DNA from 3 places in the Clostridium sartagoforme genome. Region 2 is predicted to be linked to each of the others. Evidence: predicted binding sites of a transcription regulator. Region 2 holds the regulator's gene; each other region holds the start of a gene.
What was found. The regulator Rex, encoded in region 2, represses fermentation and respiration genes when NADH is low (regulators of the CRP and FNR family bind a similar motif). The targets are predictions, from matches to a motif close to ATTGTTAANNNNTTAACAAT.
Positions count from the first base shown of each region.

Region 1 (5,744 bases), on a different contig from region 2:
TGATTAATGAATCTCTTAGGGAAAGAATGGTGGAGCACTGTGGAGAAGAGAATATTCAGCCGTATAAAGATAATAAACTATTAGTTAAATTTCCGTTTATAGAAGATGAGTTCGGTTATAATCTTTTACTTAGTTTTGGGGATGAATGTGAATGCCTAGAACCACAATATGTCAGAGATGAGCTTATTCGTAGAATTAAAAATTTATTAAATGTTTATAAGTGTTAGTAAAAATATTTTGGAAAGAATGGCTTTTTATTAAATAAGAGCCATTCTTTTAGGTTTACCATATATGTATATCATATAAATACTTAATTAATAGTAAATTTGAGTACTGCCATCTATAATATCATTAAGAGAAGTTTTTAACCATTCTATAGCTTTTGCACTATCTCTTTGTTCGATATATTTAAATAAGGTAGTTGTATTTTTGCGTAAAGATTCTAAACCATGCAATCTACAAAAACGTTCCCATAAGGATAATATAGGAGTTTTAAATGAGGAAAAAATCATGGGCATCAAGGTGTTTCCAGAAAGAAAAGCTAATTCATGATGAAATTCAAAAGCTAATTCAGAAGCTTCTTCAGGTGAATTTGTTTCCTCTATTTGATTAACATAATTTTTTAAATTATTAATTTCCTCATCGGTAATTGTTGGAATACATAATTCTACAGCTAGGGAATCAAATGCAATACGAATTTCTATAATTGAGCGTATCTCTGATTTTCTTAATATACCTCCATTATAATTCATGATGGAAATTAAAGTATCCATAGTTCCATTTCTACGATAATCAGCTACAAATGTACCTATTCTTGGCTTAATATTTAAAAAACCTTTTCTTGCTAATTCAGAAATACCAGAATTAACTACAGCTCTACTAACTTGCATAGATTTAGCAAGTTCTCTTTCGGGAGGAAGCTTTTCACCAATAGGAAGTTTTCCTGATAAAATCATCTTCTCTAATTCGCGTATAAATAATTCTTTTAATGATGGCGAAGTTAATTTTGTAAATTCCATATAATATTTTCACCTCTTTATTCTGATATTGGTATAACCACGTACCAATAATTATTATATTCCAAAATTAAACATAAATCAATAATATATAAGGTATATATATCAAAGAGTGGCATAAAATAAGTATTGATAGATAGGAAAATATTGACTTGAATAATTAAATATGTTAATATTTTATCAAAATGTAATTTTAATAATCTGGTATGACCAGATAAAAAAATTGTTTTTAATACCAATAAAGAAATATGTTTTAATATAATAACTCATATAATTAAAGCTAATATTATAATGCATGATTAATATACTAGTATAAAGAAATCTCTAAAAATATATATGGGAATAGAATGCTTATTAATATCTGAAAATTCTTAATTTTATTAAAATGATGTTTGAAATTTTATAGATATGGGGGATAATTTATGAATGATTTTAGGATTCTTGAAATTAAACAAAGTGTTTTCAAAGACAATGACCACCAAGCAAGTTTACTTAGGGAAGAATTAAAAAAGGAGAAAACGTTTTTATTAAACTTAATGTCTTCTCCGGGTTCTGGGAAGACTACAACACTTACCAAAATAATAGATCTTTTAAAAGAAGAAATGAATATTGGAGTTATGGAAGCTGATATTGATTCTGATGTAGATGCACATACTATTTCTAAAACTGGTGTGAAAGTAATTCAATTACATACTGGGGGGATGTGTCATCTTGATGCAGATATGACAAAACAAGGATTACAAGCACTTGGAACAGAAGAGATTGATTTCGCAATATTAGAAAATGTAGGTAATTTAGTGTGTCCAGCAGAGTTTGATACAGGAGCATCAAAAAATGCAATGATTTTAAGTGTTCCGGAAGGAGATGATAAGCCATTAAAATATCCATTAATGTTCTCAATTGTAGACGTTTTATTAATTAATAAAATTGATGTTTTAGAGTATTTTGATTTTGATTTAGAGGCTTGCAAGGAACGTGTTAAGAAATTGAATCCAAAGGCCGAGATAATTACAATATCTGCAAGAACAGGAGAAGGTATCGAGAAATTTGCAGACTGGATTCGTAGAGAAGTAAGGGATTGGAATCAGTATTAATGCAAAAATTGATAGTGCAAAGTTTTATATGAAAAAATTAGTGAAGTTTATTTAACTTAATTTTCATAATTTAACACTAAATTTAGGGGGAAATATTATGGTAAAGGAAAAGGTGTTGGATCTTGCTAATCATATTAGTAAGAAAAAACGAGGATCGAAAAATGAGATAAAAGCTGAAGATCCAGAATATAGAATATTAGAACCGGTTGTTACGGAAGAAATGGCAGAAGTAGCTCTTTGTATGAAAATAAGAAAAAAAAGTACAGCAAAAGAACTTGCTCCATTATGTGGGAAATCAATAGAAGAAACAGAAAAACTATTATGGGATTTAGCAGTTGCAGGCGTATGCTTTGTAAATAAGATTGATGGTGTTGATAATTATTGGTTTGATACTTGGGTTCCTGGAATCATGGAGATGATGGTCAACAATATAGAAAACGTTAACAAATATCCTCAAATTGCAGAAGCTTTTGAAGCTTATGGAAGAGTAAGAGGACCAAAAACTACAGGGGCATTTCCTGTAGGAGTAGGATTAATGCGTGTTATCCCAATAGAACAAGCTATTGATGGTGAAACCAGAAAAGCGTCTTATGAAGAGGTCTCTAAATACCTTAATGAAAATGATATCTTTACAGTTTCAGACTGTTCTTGCCGTACAGCTAGAAAAGTTATGGGAGAGGGATGTGGTCATTTAGCTGAAGATATGTGCATTCAAATGGGACATGCCGCTGAATATTATATTCGTACAGGAAGAGGTCGCCAAATTACAAGAGAAGAAGCCTTTGAGATAATTAAAAGAGCAGAAGAAAATGGGTTAATGCATCAAATACCTAATTTAGATGGTTCAGGAAAAACTCATGCAATTTGTAATTGTTGTGGATGTTCATGTTTATCTTTAAGAACAGCTGAAATGTTTAAAAATGTAGATATGGTGCGTTCAAATTATGTTTCTCAGGTTGATAAAGAAAAATGTGTTGCCTGTGGAGAATGTGTTGTAAACTGTCCTGTTAATGCTCTTAAGCTAGGGCAAAAGCTATGTTCAGTAAAGCCTATAGAAGTAGAAAAAGTTGAAACTCCACGTGATACAGAATGGGGACCAGAAAAATGGAATCCTAATTATAGAGTTAATAGAAAAAATGTTGTAGATAGTGGCACTAGTCCCTGTAAAACAGAATGTCCAGCTCATATTGCCATTCAAGGGTATATAAAATTAGCTTCTCAAGGAAAATATAAAGAAGCACTTGAATTAATTAAACATGAAAATCCATTTCCAGCAGTATGTGGGCGTATTTGTCCAAGAAAGTGCGAATCTGCATGTACTAGAGGAGATATAGATGATCCTATTGCTATAGATGAAATTAAGAAGTTTATTGCAGATCAAGATTTGAATACAGAAAATAGATATGTGCCAAAGATAAAGCATGATTATAATAAGAAAATTGCAGTTGTAGGAGCAGGTCCAGCAGGCCTTTCATGTGCATTTTATTTAGCAACTGAAGGTTATAAGGTAACTGTATTCGAAAAGCAAAAGGTGCTTGGCGGTATGTTAACTCTTGGGATTCCATCTTTTAGACTAGAAAAGAATGTAGTAAATGCAGAAATAGATGTTTTAAGAGAGTTAGGAGTTGAATTTAAGAGTGGAGTTGAAGTTGGTAAGGATATAACTTTAAATGAGTTAAGGGCTGATGGATATGAAGCATTTTATCTTGCAATTGGAGCTCAAGCAGGAAGGAAAATAGGTATAGAGGGTGAAGAGTCAGAAGGGATAATTACAGGAGTAGATTTCTTACGTAGTGTAAATTTAGGAGAGGATGTTAATCTTAAAGGGAATGTAGTTGTCATAGGTGGTGGTAATGTTGCCATAGATGTTGCCCGAACAGCCACTAGAGTTGGAGGAGAAAGCGTTAATATATTTTGTCTTGAAAGTCTAGAAGAAATGCCAGCTCTTGATGAAGAAATAGAAGAAACTTTATCAGAAGGAATTACTATTAACAATTCATGGGGGCCAAAAAGAATTATTTCGAAAAATGGACATGTTACTGGAATAGAATTTAAGAAATGCATTTCTGTATTTGATGAAAATAATAGATTCAATCCTAAATATGATGAAGACAATACAATGATTATAAAAGCAGATACTATATTACTTTCAGTTGGTCAATCAATTTTTTGGGGAAATTTACTTAATAACAGTAATATAGAGTTAAATAGAAATAATACAATAAAGGGAGATTCATTTACTTATCAAACAGGAGAAAAGGATGTTTTTGCAGGTGGAGATGCATTTACAGGTCCAAGATTTGCAATTGATGCTATTGCAGCAGGTAAAGAAGGGGCAATTTCAATACATCGTTATGTTCATCCAGGACAAAGTTTAGTTATAGGACGAGATAGAAAAGAATATCATTCTATAGATAAAGAAAATATTGAACTAGAAGGATATGATCGTCTACCTAGGCAAAAAGCTAATCACGTGGATGCAGAAAAATCAAAGGAAACATTTAAGGATTTACGTGGTACATTTACTGAAGAACAAATAAAGAAGGAAACTGAACGTTGCCTTAGCTGCGGTGCAACGGTTGTAGACGAATTTTTATGTGTAGGATGTGGGGCTTGCACAACAAAATGTAAGTTTGATGCAATTTCACTTGTTAGAAAATATGACGGAGAAGGGGTAGCTTATGAGGACTTAAAGCCAGTAGTTATTAAGCAAATTCTTAAGCGTAAAGGTAGAATTGCAATTAAAAAGGCTAAAAATATATTTAAAATGAATTAGTGATATTAGGAGAGTTCATATGCATGAGATAGGGGTTCTATTTGAAATTATTAAAACTGTAGAGAATTTTGCAAAACAAAATGATGTAAAAAAAGTTGAAACTTTAGTTTTACAAATTGGAGAACTCTCTTCAATGATTCCAAGATATATGAAAAATCTTTACCCAGCAACAATTGAAGGAACAATATTGCAAGGATCGGAATTAGAGATAGAAATATTGCCCGCTAATGCTTTGTGTAAGGAATGTAATAAAGTATTTAATTTAGTTTCAAATAATGGAATATGCCCAAAGTGTGAAACTAAGGATTGGGAACTGTTAGGTGGTAAAGAATTTTATATAAAAGAGATTGTTTGTTATTAATATAAAAAAATTATAACTGGGGGAATAATAATGTTTAGTTTTAACTATGAAGCGGGAGCTTCTGATTTATCTGTATGGTTAGTTTGGATTGCTATATTCATAATTTTATTTTTACTTAATGAAGTAACAAGGCGTTCAAAAGTTTGTGGATTTATAGCTTTTGTAATATTACCAATGATACTATCTGTTTTATGGTTTACAGTATTGAAAGAGAAAACTTATACTGATTGGTTTCATTTAGCAAAGGTATATTCAGCAACAGCAGGATGTATTGGATTTTGGTGTATAAGGCATTTAAAAGGTAAAAATAAAAAAACAGGAAGGGAATGGAGGCTAGCAGATAATAAAATAGCACTTTGCTTTCCACCTTTGATTCTTGCAATCAATATTTGTGAGGCTGTAGCACGTGATATCCAAGTAGGACTTCAATATGCAGGCGGCGGAATTCTTGCAGACGATGCAATGTATGTGTTAGGCGGTTCATGGAATTATATGAA
Region 1 is NZ_BAAACH010000010.1:85,859-91,602, reverse strand. Features, by position in the region: gene ABDZ60_RS03640 (helix-turn-helix transcriptional regulator) at 1-227, shown strand, start outside; gene ABDZ60_RS03635 (FadR/GntR family transcriptional regulator) at 315-1,019, opposite strand; gene hypB (hydrogenase nickel incorporation protein HypB) at 1,439-2,110, shown strand; gene ABDZ60_RS03625 (FAD-dependent oxidoreductase) at 2,208-4,886, shown strand; gene ABDZ60_RS03620 (hydrogenase maturation nickel metallochaperone HypA/HybF) at 4,906-5,247, shown strand; gene ABDZ60_RS03615 (DUF5692 family protein) at 5,278-5,744, shown strand, end outside.
Region 1: hypB (hydrogenase nickel incorporation protein HypB) is a predicted target of Rex. The motif match lies at 1,182-1,201, and genes of this name have one in related genera.

Region 2 (5,744 bases):
ATTTTTAGTTTTCTTTCATTGCTTTTACTTGAGCTGTCATTTCTGGTACAACTTTTAATAAGTCTCCAACTATTGCATAATCAGCTGTTTTCATTATTGGAGCTGATGCATCTTTATTTATAGCTATTATTAAATCTGAATCTTGCATACCTGCAACGTGTTGGATTGCTCCTGAAATACCACAAGCTATATATATAGTAGGTCTTACTGTTTTACCTGTTTGACCAACTTGATAATCTCTTTCTATCCATTCATTTTCTACAGCTGCTCTTGAACCTGCTACTGTTCCGCCTAGTGCGTCTGCTAATTCTTTTAAAATAGCAAAGTTTTCTTTTGAACCTACTCCTCTACCTCCTGATACGATAAAGTTAGCTTCACTTATATCAACAATATCTTTTGCTTCTTTTACTATTTCAACTATTTTTGTTCTTATATCTGAATCTTGTAATTTAACTTCTACTTTTTCTACAGTAAAGTTTCTATCTTCATCAGCAAGCTTTGAGAAAACTCCTGGTCTTACTGTAGCCATTTGAGGTCTATGATCAGGGCAAGCTATTGTAGCCATTAAGTTACCACCAAATGCTGGTCTTGTAGCTAATAAGTCAGCTTTTTCAACATCAACATCTAAAACTGTACAGTCAGCTGTTAATCCTGTTGATAATCTTGCAGCTACTCTTGGACCTAAATCTCTTCCTATGAAAGTTGCACCTATAAATAAAATTCCTGGCTTTCTTTCATTTGCTAAGTCACAAATAACCTTTGTATAACCATCAGTTGTATAGTGTTTTAATAATTCATTTTCTGCAACTATAACTTCATCTGCTCCGTGTCTTCCTAATGTATCTGCTAAATGATTTATATTATCTCCTAATATTAATGCTGTTAATTTTACTCCTAATTTGTCAGCAATTTTTCTTCCTTCACCAAGTAATTCTAAAGAAACTTTTTGAAGTTCCCCTTCTCTTTGCTCAGCAAATACCCAAACGCCTCTGTAATCTGCCATACTCATCTTTTTTTACCTCCCATATATCTTAGATATAGTGCTTTTCCTTTAATTTTCCTAATACATATTTTGCAGCTTCTTGTGGGATTTCATTTATTATTTCTCCAGCACCTTTAGCTTCTTTAGTCATTGATTTCTTAACTTTTGTTGGTGAACCTTTAAGACCTAACTCTTCTTTATTCACTTCTAAGTCATCTGCTGACCAAATTTGTATTTCCTTTTTAGCTGTTTCAAATATATATTTAACATTCATATATCTTGGTTTATTTAATTCTTTTATAGCTGTTAAAAGAACTGGTGTGTTAACTTTTATTAACTCATATCCATCTTCTAAAGCTCTATTTACTAATAATCCATCTTCTTCTACCTTAACATCTTGAACATATGTTACTTGAGGTATATCTAAATGTTCTGCAATTTCTGGTCCAACTTGAGCAGTATCTCCGTCTATAGCTTGTCTTCCTGCGAAAACTATGTCATACTCTAATTTTTTTATTGCTCCAGCTAAAGTTTTTGAAGTTGCTAATGTATCAGCTCCTGCAAAAGCTCTATCTGTTATAAGTATAGCTTCATCAGCTCCCATACATAATGCTTCTCTTAACGCATTTTGTGCTTGAGGAGGCCCCATACTTACTACTGTAACCTTCCCTCCTACATTATCCTTTAAAGTCAAAGCTGCTTCTAATGCGTGCTTATCTTCTGGATTTATTATTGATGGTACACCATCTCTTATAAGAGTTCCTGTTTTTGGATCAATTTTAACAGCTGTTGTATCTGGAACTTGTTTTAAACAAACTACTATATTCATTTATAAATCCTCCCCTATTATCTTAAAGCGTTTCCTGAAATAACCATCTTTTGAACTTCTGAAGTTCCTTCGTATATTTCAGTTATCTTAGCATCTCTCATCATTCTTTCAACTGGATATTCTTTAGTATATCCATATCCACCAAATATTTGAACAGCCTTAGTTGTTACATCCATAGCTACTTCTGCTGCATAAAGCTTAGCTCTTGCTGCATCTACTGAATATGGAAGTTTTGCATCCTTTAAGAAAGCTGCTTTATAAACTAAATGTCTTGCTGCTTCAATCTTTGTATCCATTTCTGCTATCATCCATTGTAATCCTTGGAAAGCTGCTAATGGTCTTCCAAATTGTTTTCTTTCTTTCATATAATTAACTGCTTCTTCAAAAGCACCTTCTGCAATTCCTAACGCTTGTGCTGCTATACCTATTCTTCCTCCATCTAGAGTTTTCATAGCTATACCAAAACCCTTCCCTTCTTGTCCAATTAAATTTTCCTTTGGAACTCTACAGTTACTCATAACTAATTCAGTTGTTGAAGATGCTCTAATTCCAAGCTTATCTTCTTTTTTACCTATTGAGAAACCTTCAAAAGCTTTTTCAACTATAAAAGCTGAAATTCCTTTTGTTCCCTTACTCTTATCAGTCATAGCAAATATTATGAATGTTTCTGCTACTCCACCATTAGTTATAAATATTTTTGATCCATTTAATATATAATGATCTCCGTCTAATACTGCAACAGTTTGTTGTCCAGCTGCATCTGTACCTGCTCCAGGCTCTGTTAATCCAAATGCTCCAAGTTTTTTACCTGTTGCAAGGTCTGATAAATATCTTTCTTTTTGATCTTTATTTCCAAATTGATCTATTAATGAAGCACAAAGAGAAGTGTGAGCAGATAATATAACACCTGTAGTTCCACAAACCTTTGATAATTCTTCTACTGCTAAAATATAAGAAAGTGTATCTCCACCAGCTCCACCATATTCTTTAGCAAATGGAATTCCTAACATTCCTACCTTAGCCATCTTCTCAACATTTTCCATAGGGAATCTTTCTGTTTCATCAATTTCAGCAGCAATTGGTTTTACTTCATTCACAGCGAATTCTCTAACCATTTGTCTTACTAATTCTTGTTCTCTAGTTAATTGAAAATTCATTTATTATACCTCCTCGATATTGCACCCTTTTTACTTATATTATCTTTTAAATATTGTAAGTTAGTTATAGTTATTTTTTTATTTATTTAAGAAGTTTTTATTTCTCTTTTCTATAAATGCTGTCATTCCTTCTTTTTGGTCTTCTGTAGAGAAGCATTTTCCAAAGTCTTCTGCTTCTATTACAATAGCACTATCCATATCAACTTGCATTCCTCTATTTATAGCATCCTTACAAAGTTTAACTGCTATTGGAGCATTTGCTATTATTAGGTTTGCCATAGCTCTTGCTTCATCCATTAAGCTTTCTAGTGGAACAACTTTATTAACTAATCCTATTCTAAGAGCTTCATCTGCTTTTATCATTGCACATGTATAAATAAGTTCTTTAGCTTTTCCTTCTCCAACTAGTCTTGGTAATCTTTGAGTTCCACCAAAACCAGGTGTTATTCCAAGACCTGCCTCTGGTTGAGCAAATCTTGCTCTCTCTGAAGCTATTCTTATATCACAAGCCATAGCTAATTCACATCCACCACCAAGTGCAAATCCTGATATTGCTGCAATAACAGGTTTGTCCAATTTTTCTAATCTTCTGAAAACTTTGTTTCCTAAAAGACCAAATTCTTTTCCTTCTTCCTCTGATAGATCTTTCATTTCTGAAATATCAGCTCCAGCAACAAAAGCCTTTTCTCCTGCCCCAGTTAACACTACACAATAGATATTTTTATCAGATTCTAAGTTTTCTAAAACTAAATCTAAATCCTTTAAAGTTTCTGAATTTAATGCATTTAGTGCTTTAGGTCTATTAATTGTAACTATAGCTAGATTTCCTTCTTTTTCAAGAATTATATTTTTTAATTCCACAATAAAATCCTCCTTTATCTTGCTTATCTTATATTAAATTTGTTTAATAAAAACGATTATTATCTGAATATTTCTAAATTTATAAGTAATTATTTTTATTTTAGTGTGTATCATAAATCAACAATTTGTTAATCTTATAACAATCTAAATTAAAAAATAATTGAAGCATTTGCTTCAATTATTATTATAAACTGTTAAATTTCCTTTTGCAATAACTATTTGTAATTTAATCCAAATAAAAAATGTAATTACTTACTTTCATCCTTATCATGCAGTAAATATATCAATGTTAGTAAACTTTCCGATAAATGAACGTTTTCAACTGTCACTTCCTCTGGTACTAATAAATCTACAGGTGCAAAGTTCCATATACCTGTAACACCATTTTCTACTAATATGTCACTTACCTTTTGTGCATTTATTCTTGGAACACAAATTATACCTATATCAATTTTATTATCCTTTAGATAATCTTTTAACACATCTATATCTTCTATCTCAATATCTCTTATTCTCATTCCTATTAATTTGGGATTTGCATCAAAAATGGCCTCAATATTTAATCCTATTTGAGAAAATCTACTATAGTTAGCTATCGCTTGCCCTATATTTCCTGCACCTATTATTATACCTTTATATTCTTTATTCAAACCTAAGATCAAACTAATTTGATTATATAAATCTTTTACGTTATATCCATATCCTTGTTGCCCGAAATCACCAAAACAATTTAAATCTTGTCTTATTTGAGATGCAGTAAAGCCTATTTTCTCACCTAATTCTTTTGAAGATATTCTATCTACATCATTTCTTAATAATTCTTGTAAATATCTATGATATTTTGGCAATCTTTTTATTACAGCCATAGAAATATTCTTTTTCTTATCCATAACAATCTTCTCCTAATCCTCTTTATTATTATATATTAAAATAATACTATTCTTATTTACAATAGTTATTTTACCACTATTATTAGAAATTTAAAACATATTCCATCATATGTTAAAGAAACTTATAAACTTATAATATTATCTTACTTTATATTTTATTATCTCCATTTTAATATGTTTTTTATTATAATTCCATATTTTTATTGTTTTTTAATTTTATTATAAAATAATAAAAAATAAGACTTATGTATAACGTAGCAGATCCGTTATACATAAGTCTATTTAATTTATACAAAGCTTCTACGTACTTTGTAAACAAGATAATGATCTTGTATGCTTCCCTTTGCCTAAAAAGTTCTCAACCTAGTTTATTATATTTAATATGATGAAATTTGTCAATAAAAAAAGTTTACCTATGAAATTTTGTTTATTTTAGACATCTTGTTGAATTTATTACCGCAATTACAGTAACTCCAACATCTGCAAATACCGCTTCCCACATATTTGCCATTCCAAAAGCACTTAAAATTAATACAAGAAGTTTTACTCCTAATGAAAAGATTATATTTTGCCATAAAACCTTGTTTGTTTTTCTTGCTACTTTAATTGATGTAACTAACGCTTCAGGATCATCTTTCATTAGTACTACATCTGCTGCTTCGATAGCTGCATCTGAGCCTATACCACCCATAGCAACTCCAATATCAGCTCTCGCTAAAACTGGTGCATCATTTATTCCGTCACCTACAAATATGACTTTTCCTTTAGTTGAGTTATTTTTAATTAACTCCTCCACCTTTTCAACTTTGTCTCCTGGTAATAATTCAGCAAATACTTTATCAACACCTACTAATGCTGCTACTTTTTCTCCTACTGACTTATTATCTCCAGTTAACATAACTGTTTGAGATACACCAATACTCTTCAATCCTTCTATTGCTGATTTAGAACCTTCTTTTATCTCATCTGAAATTACTATATTACCCTTATATTCATTATTTATTGCTACATGAACTATTGTCCCA
Region 2 is NZ_BAAACH010000011.1:91,178-96,921, reverse strand. Features, by position in the region: gene ABDZ60_RS04210 (electron transfer flavoprotein subunit alpha/FixB family protein) at 5-1,009, opposite strand; gene ABDZ60_RS04205 (electron transfer flavoprotein subunit beta/FixA family protein) at 1,032-1,811, opposite strand; gene ABDZ60_RS04200 (acyl-CoA dehydrogenase) at 1,829-2,968, opposite strand; gene ABDZ60_RS04195 (short-chain-enoyl-CoA hydratase) at 3,047-3,829, opposite strand; gene ABDZ60_RS04190 (redox-sensing transcriptional repressor Rex) at 4,078-4,719, opposite strand; gene ABDZ60_RS04185 (heavy metal translocating P-type ATPase) at 5,147-5,744, opposite strand, start outside.

Region 3 (5,744 bases), on a different contig from region 2:
GGAACTGTAGTTTTTACTATACCATTTAGAGTGTTTTTTCTCTCTAAATCAATTTTTTCCATTTCTCTAAGTTTTTCTTTTAAATAAAGTATTCTATCTTTTTCTATAAGAATTAATAAAAATGATAATAATTCCTCATCTATATGACCTTTAAAAATATTTATAAAGGTCCTCTTTTTCTTTTTAGTACTGATTTGAGGGTGTTTAATTACTTCGTAGAATTCCTTATTTGTATCTATAAGACTGCATATTTCGCGTAAATCTTGTAGATACTGTTGAACTTTCCCTTTTTGTTCTGCTACTTCATATAGAGCTAGTGCATATCTACGGTCTAAATATTCATACATTATGAATTACCTACCTTAGTTATAAATTCTCCAATTAGCTCTCTATTCTTTTCTTCATCTATATTCTTTTCTATAACTTTTTTAGAAAGTTCGATAGCTAAATCTATAGCTTCTTTCTTTAATTGATATTCTACTTTTTCTTTTTCTCTATTTATTTCAACCTTAGCTCTTTCTAAAATGATTTTAGCTTCTTGATTTGCTTCTTCTACTATCTCATCATAAATCTTTTCAGCCTTTTGCTTATGTCTTTCTGTAATTAATTTCCCTTCTTCTCTAGCATTTTTTAATATTCTTTCATTTTCTATTGCTAACATTCTAGCTTTTTCAGCTTCTTCTTCAGCATTATCTAGTTGTTCATTGATAAGATTTTCCCGTTCATCAATAATAGCCTTAACTTTATCAAAAAACATATATTTTAAAACCACAAAAAGAATAATAAAGTTAATAATAGTAGCTATAAGGGTACTAGGGTTTATTTCCATTAACATATATTACTGCCTCCCTTCTGGAGCCCTAAGACACTATTTTAAAACAAATATTAAAAGAATTGATACTAATAATCCATAAATTGCAGTTGCTTCTGCGAAAGCAGCTCCAAGCATTAATGCAGTAGTGATTTTACCACTTGCTTCTGGTTGTCTTGATATTCCTTCTACAGCTTTAGCTGTTGCATTTCCTATTCCTATTGCTGCTCCTATACCTACTAATACTGCTATAGCAGCTGCTATTGCTCTCATTGATGTTGTGTCCATAATAAAAATCCTCCTTTAAAATAAAACAATATAATATTATATAATTAAAAATTGATATATAAGTTGTAATAAATACTCCACACTTAAATAAGTTTATAAAATCGTAACGGTGTAGATTATTAATTGAAACATATATATAAATACTTAAACAAAATTAGTGTTCTGAGTGTTCTGAATGTTCTGCGATCATTTTAATATTAATCATAGTTAACATTATAAATATAACTGTTTGAATACCACCATCAAAAATGTCAAAGTATGCATGTAATGGTACTGGTATTCCTATTTGAGCTATAAATCCTATATGGTGTAATGCCTCATAACATAATTCTACCAAGAATGTAGCTGCAAGAATATTACCAAATAATCTTAGTGACAATGATATTGGTAGCATTATTCTTTCTAATATATTTATTGGTGTAATTATAGCAATAGGGAATGTATACCCTTTAAAATAACTTTTAAATCCACACTTACGTATTGTATAAAATTGTACCATGTAAAATGTAATTAAGGCTAATCCTATTGTCACACTAAAGTTTTTTGTAGGTACAGGTAGTCCTACTAATCCAGTAAAGTTCATAAATAATAAGAATACTGCTAAACTCCCTATAAAAGGAATAAGCTCTAAAAATTCTTCTCCCATATTGGCAGTAACTACATTTTTTAACATAGTATATATATATTCTACTACAGCTTGTTTTTTATTAGGTCTAAGTTTCATATTTCTTGTTGCCCATATAGATACAATAGCTATTATTATAATAGTTATCCATTGAATTACCACCTCTGGAGCTAAATCAATCTTAATAGGTCCAATAACATAAGACCATATTGGTTCTAGTGGTTCCACCTAATCACTTCCTTTCCCCGTCTTTATCCAATAAAATATTATTACAGCAAAATGTAATATATAGCCTATAAGATATGTTATAAGTTGTATTAAATTATTCAAAAATGGCAATGCTATAATAATGATGATTAGTATTCTTATTATATAGCTGAGAATTAATATTGTTTTTTTGTCATTTTTTAATGAGTACTCTAAAATTAATCCGCTAGCTATAGTATTTAATAATGCTATCATTATCCCTAATGCAAAAATTAAGGCCACTTTTAAATCAATCAGAATAGATAATATAAGTGCAAAAATGAATACAATCATTAAATCATATTTTATTAATTTTGATACCATCTTATTCATTTCTCTACTCATCTTATCTTCACCTCGAACTAACTCTTGTTATTATAGTACTCTGAAAACATTAATGAAAATGTGATTTTAATTGATATAACCCTTTTAATAGCTATATTAGCTTGTTATAAGAAGTTATGTTGATTTTGCTTACTTCGATTCACTTTTGTTTACATTTTCTTAACATATAGCTAAATCAAAAGAATATTATTCATTTTTCAGAATATTTTAATTATTGAATTTATGTTTTTCCAGTCATGATATCATTTTCATATTAAGTTTTATATATATTTTTTTCCAACAATTGTATTTCTAGCCTTTTATAGCGCTAAAAAAAACTTACTTTTCTATTTATAAGTTATAATTATAATTATAAAAATGAATAAATAAATAAATGTTTATTCATTTTTATTTATTTTTTTAAAATTTTTGTTAATAAACATATATTAATAACTTTTTATTTATTGTTAGTTATTGTTACAAATAAAGTTATTTAATCACCTATTTATATAATATTGTTTTCTATTTCTTACTTTATAATTCATAAAAAATAAACTTTCGATATTTTATTATCGAAAGTTTATACAATTCATATTCTATTTTGACTATTTTCTTTCAACTATAAGTGCTGTTCCCATTCCTCCACCTATACATAAAGTTGCTAAACCCTTTTTAGCATCTCTTTTTTGCATTTCGTGTAGTAATGTAACCAATATTCTAGCACCTGATGCTCCTACTGGATGACCTAATGCAATAGCTCCTCCATTTACATTAACTTTATTCATGTCAAAGCTTAAGTCTTTTGCTACTGCTAAACTTTGTGCTGCAAATGCTTCATTAGCTTCTATTAAATCTAAATCTTCTATTTTTAAATTTGCTACTTCTAAAGCTTTCTTAGTTGCATGGAATGGACCATATCCCATTATTGATGGTTCTAATCCTCTTTGTCCATAAGAAACTATTTTAGCTAATGGAGTTATTCCTAATTCTTCTGCTTTTTCAGCGCTCATTACTACAAAAGCGGCAGCTCCGTCATTTATTCCTGATGCATTTGCAGCTGTCACTGTACCATCTTTTACAAAAGCTGGCTTTAATTTAGCCATTCCTTCAATTGTAGCTCCAAACCTTGGATATTCATCTGTATCGAAAATCTTCGGATCTCCTTTTCTTTGAGGAATAACTACCGGTACTATTTCATCTTTGAATCTTCCCTCTTTAATTGCTGCTTCTGCTTTTAATTGAGAATTAAGTGCAAATTGATCTTGCTCTTCTCTTGTTAAGTTCCACTCTTTAGCTATGTTTTCTGCTGTTACTCCCATATGATAATTATTAAATGCATCCCACAATGCATCATTTATCATAGAGTCAACCATTTTTCCATCTCCCATTCTTTGACCCCATCTTGATGTCTTTAATAGGTAAGGAGCTTGAGACATGTTTTCCATACCACCTGCCACAACTATATCTGCATCTCCAGCTTTTATCATTTGAGCTGCTAATGCAACTGTTCTTAATCCTGATCCACAAACTTTATTTATTGTCATTGCAGGAACTTCTACTGGTAATCCAGCCTTTACTGCTGCTTGTCTTGCAACATTTTGTCCAAGGCCTGCTTGAATTACATTACCCATTACTACTTCTTCTACTAATTCACCCTTTATACCTGCTTTAGCTACTGCTTCCTTTATTACTATTGCTCCTAAATCTGCTGCTGATACATCTTTTAAGCCCCCGCCGAAAGACCCAATAGCAGTTCTTACAGCGCTTGCAATTACTACTTCTCTCATAATTTACATCCTCCTCTATATAATTAAAATAATTTCATGTTTGTTAAACAATTAACATAATTTAATTATACCACTTTCTCCCTTTTAATCAACTAGAATTTCATCTTTTTATGATTTATCTTATAAATTCTTCAGTTTCTACCATTCTTATTGAAAAATAGTTCTCTATTATATCTGCAATTCTTCTTGATGCCAAACCATCCCCATATGGATTAGCCGCTTTACTCATTTTCATATACTCATCTTTGTTATTTATTAAATTATTAGCTTCTGTTACTATTTTATTAATATCTGTTCCAACTAATTTTACTGTTCCATATTCTACTGCCTCTGGCCTTTCTGTAACATCCCTAAGCACTAATACAGGTTTTCCTAGATGGGGAGCTTCTTCTTGTAGTCCGCCTGAATCTGTCATTACCATAAAACACTTATTCATTAAATTGTGAGTTTCGTTAGTGTCTAATGGAGGTAATAGATGCACTCTTTCTTTATTTCCTAATTTACTGTAAACAACATCTTTTACTACTGGGTTTAAATGAACTAAATATATAAGTTCAACATCTTTATTTTCATCAACTATTTTATTTAATGCTTCACAAATATTATCTATTCCTTCTCCCCAATTTTCTCTTCTATGGGCAGTTACCATTATTATTTTTTTGTTTTTAAAATCTATTTCATTTAATATGTCATTATCAAATATATAATCATCTTTAACTGTATGAGCCATAGCATCAATAACTGTATTTCCTGTTATATAAATATCATTCTCGCTTACGCCTTCTCTTAAAAGATTAGCTTTAGAGCCCTTTGTTGGTGCAAAATGTAAATCAGCTAAAGCTCCCGTAAGTTTTCTATTCATTTCTTCTGGAAATGGAAAATATTTATCAAATGTCCTAAGGCCTGCTTCTACGTGTCCAACTTTAATTTGTTGATAAAAAGCTGCAAGCGCGCCTGAAAATGTAGTAGTTGTATCTCCATGAACTAATATCATATCTGGTTTTTCCTGTATAAATATTTCTTCTAATCCCTCTAATACTTTATTAGTTATTCCTGTTAAAGTCTGCTTACTTTTCATAATATTTAAGTCAAAATCTGGTTTTATATCAAAGTAATCTAATACTTGGTCTAGCATTTCTCTATGTTGAGCTGTGACACAAACTTTAGAGTCTATTCCTTCCCTTTTTTCTAACTCTTTTACTAAAGGTGCCATTTTTATTGCCTCTGGCCTAGTTCCAAATATAGTTATTACCTTTTTTTTATTCATTTTAGGTTCCTCCTAATTAAATTATAAAATTATTATTTTTTCACTACTATATACTATTTCTATTTTACATAGTCTTTATTCAGTTCTATAATTTTAGTCTACAAATATGTAGTATATATAATTATACACTTTATACTTTACATAAACAAATTTTGATGTCTTTTTTAATATTATTTTAAGATAACGAAGTTCACATATATAGCTTTAATTATTATGTTACTCTTCTACAATTAAAATCAAATTTGCGTATCTTTATAATGCCTAATAAAAAATCATAAAAAATGAGCTGTTACTACAGCTCATTTCCAATTACATAATAATTACTTAGTTCCGAATAATCTATCCCCTGCATCTCCAAGTCCTGGGACTATGTATCCATGCTCATTTAACTTCTCA
Region 3 is NZ_BAAACH010000022.1:102,425-108,168, forward strand. Features, by position in the region: gene ABDZ60_RS10660 (F0F1 ATP synthase subunit delta) at 1-347, opposite strand, end outside; gene ABDZ60_RS10665 (F0F1 ATP synthase subunit B) at 347-829, opposite strand; gene atpE (ATP synthase F0 subunit C) at 869-1,099, opposite strand; gene ABDZ60_RS10675 (F0F1 ATP synthase subunit A) at 1,254-1,952, opposite strand; gene ABDZ60_RS10680 (ATP synthase subunit I) at 1,953-2,315, opposite strand; gene ABDZ60_RS10685 (acetyl-CoA C-acetyltransferase) at 2,900-4,081, opposite strand; gene wecB (non-hydrolyzing UDP-N-acetylglucosamine 2-epimerase) at 4,197-5,348, opposite strand; gene upp (uracil phosphoribosyltransferase) at 5,669-5,744, opposite strand, start outside.
Region 3: ABDZ60_RS10685 (acetyl-CoA C-acetyltransferase) is a predicted target of Rex. The motif match lies at 4,121-4,140, and genes of this name have one in related genera.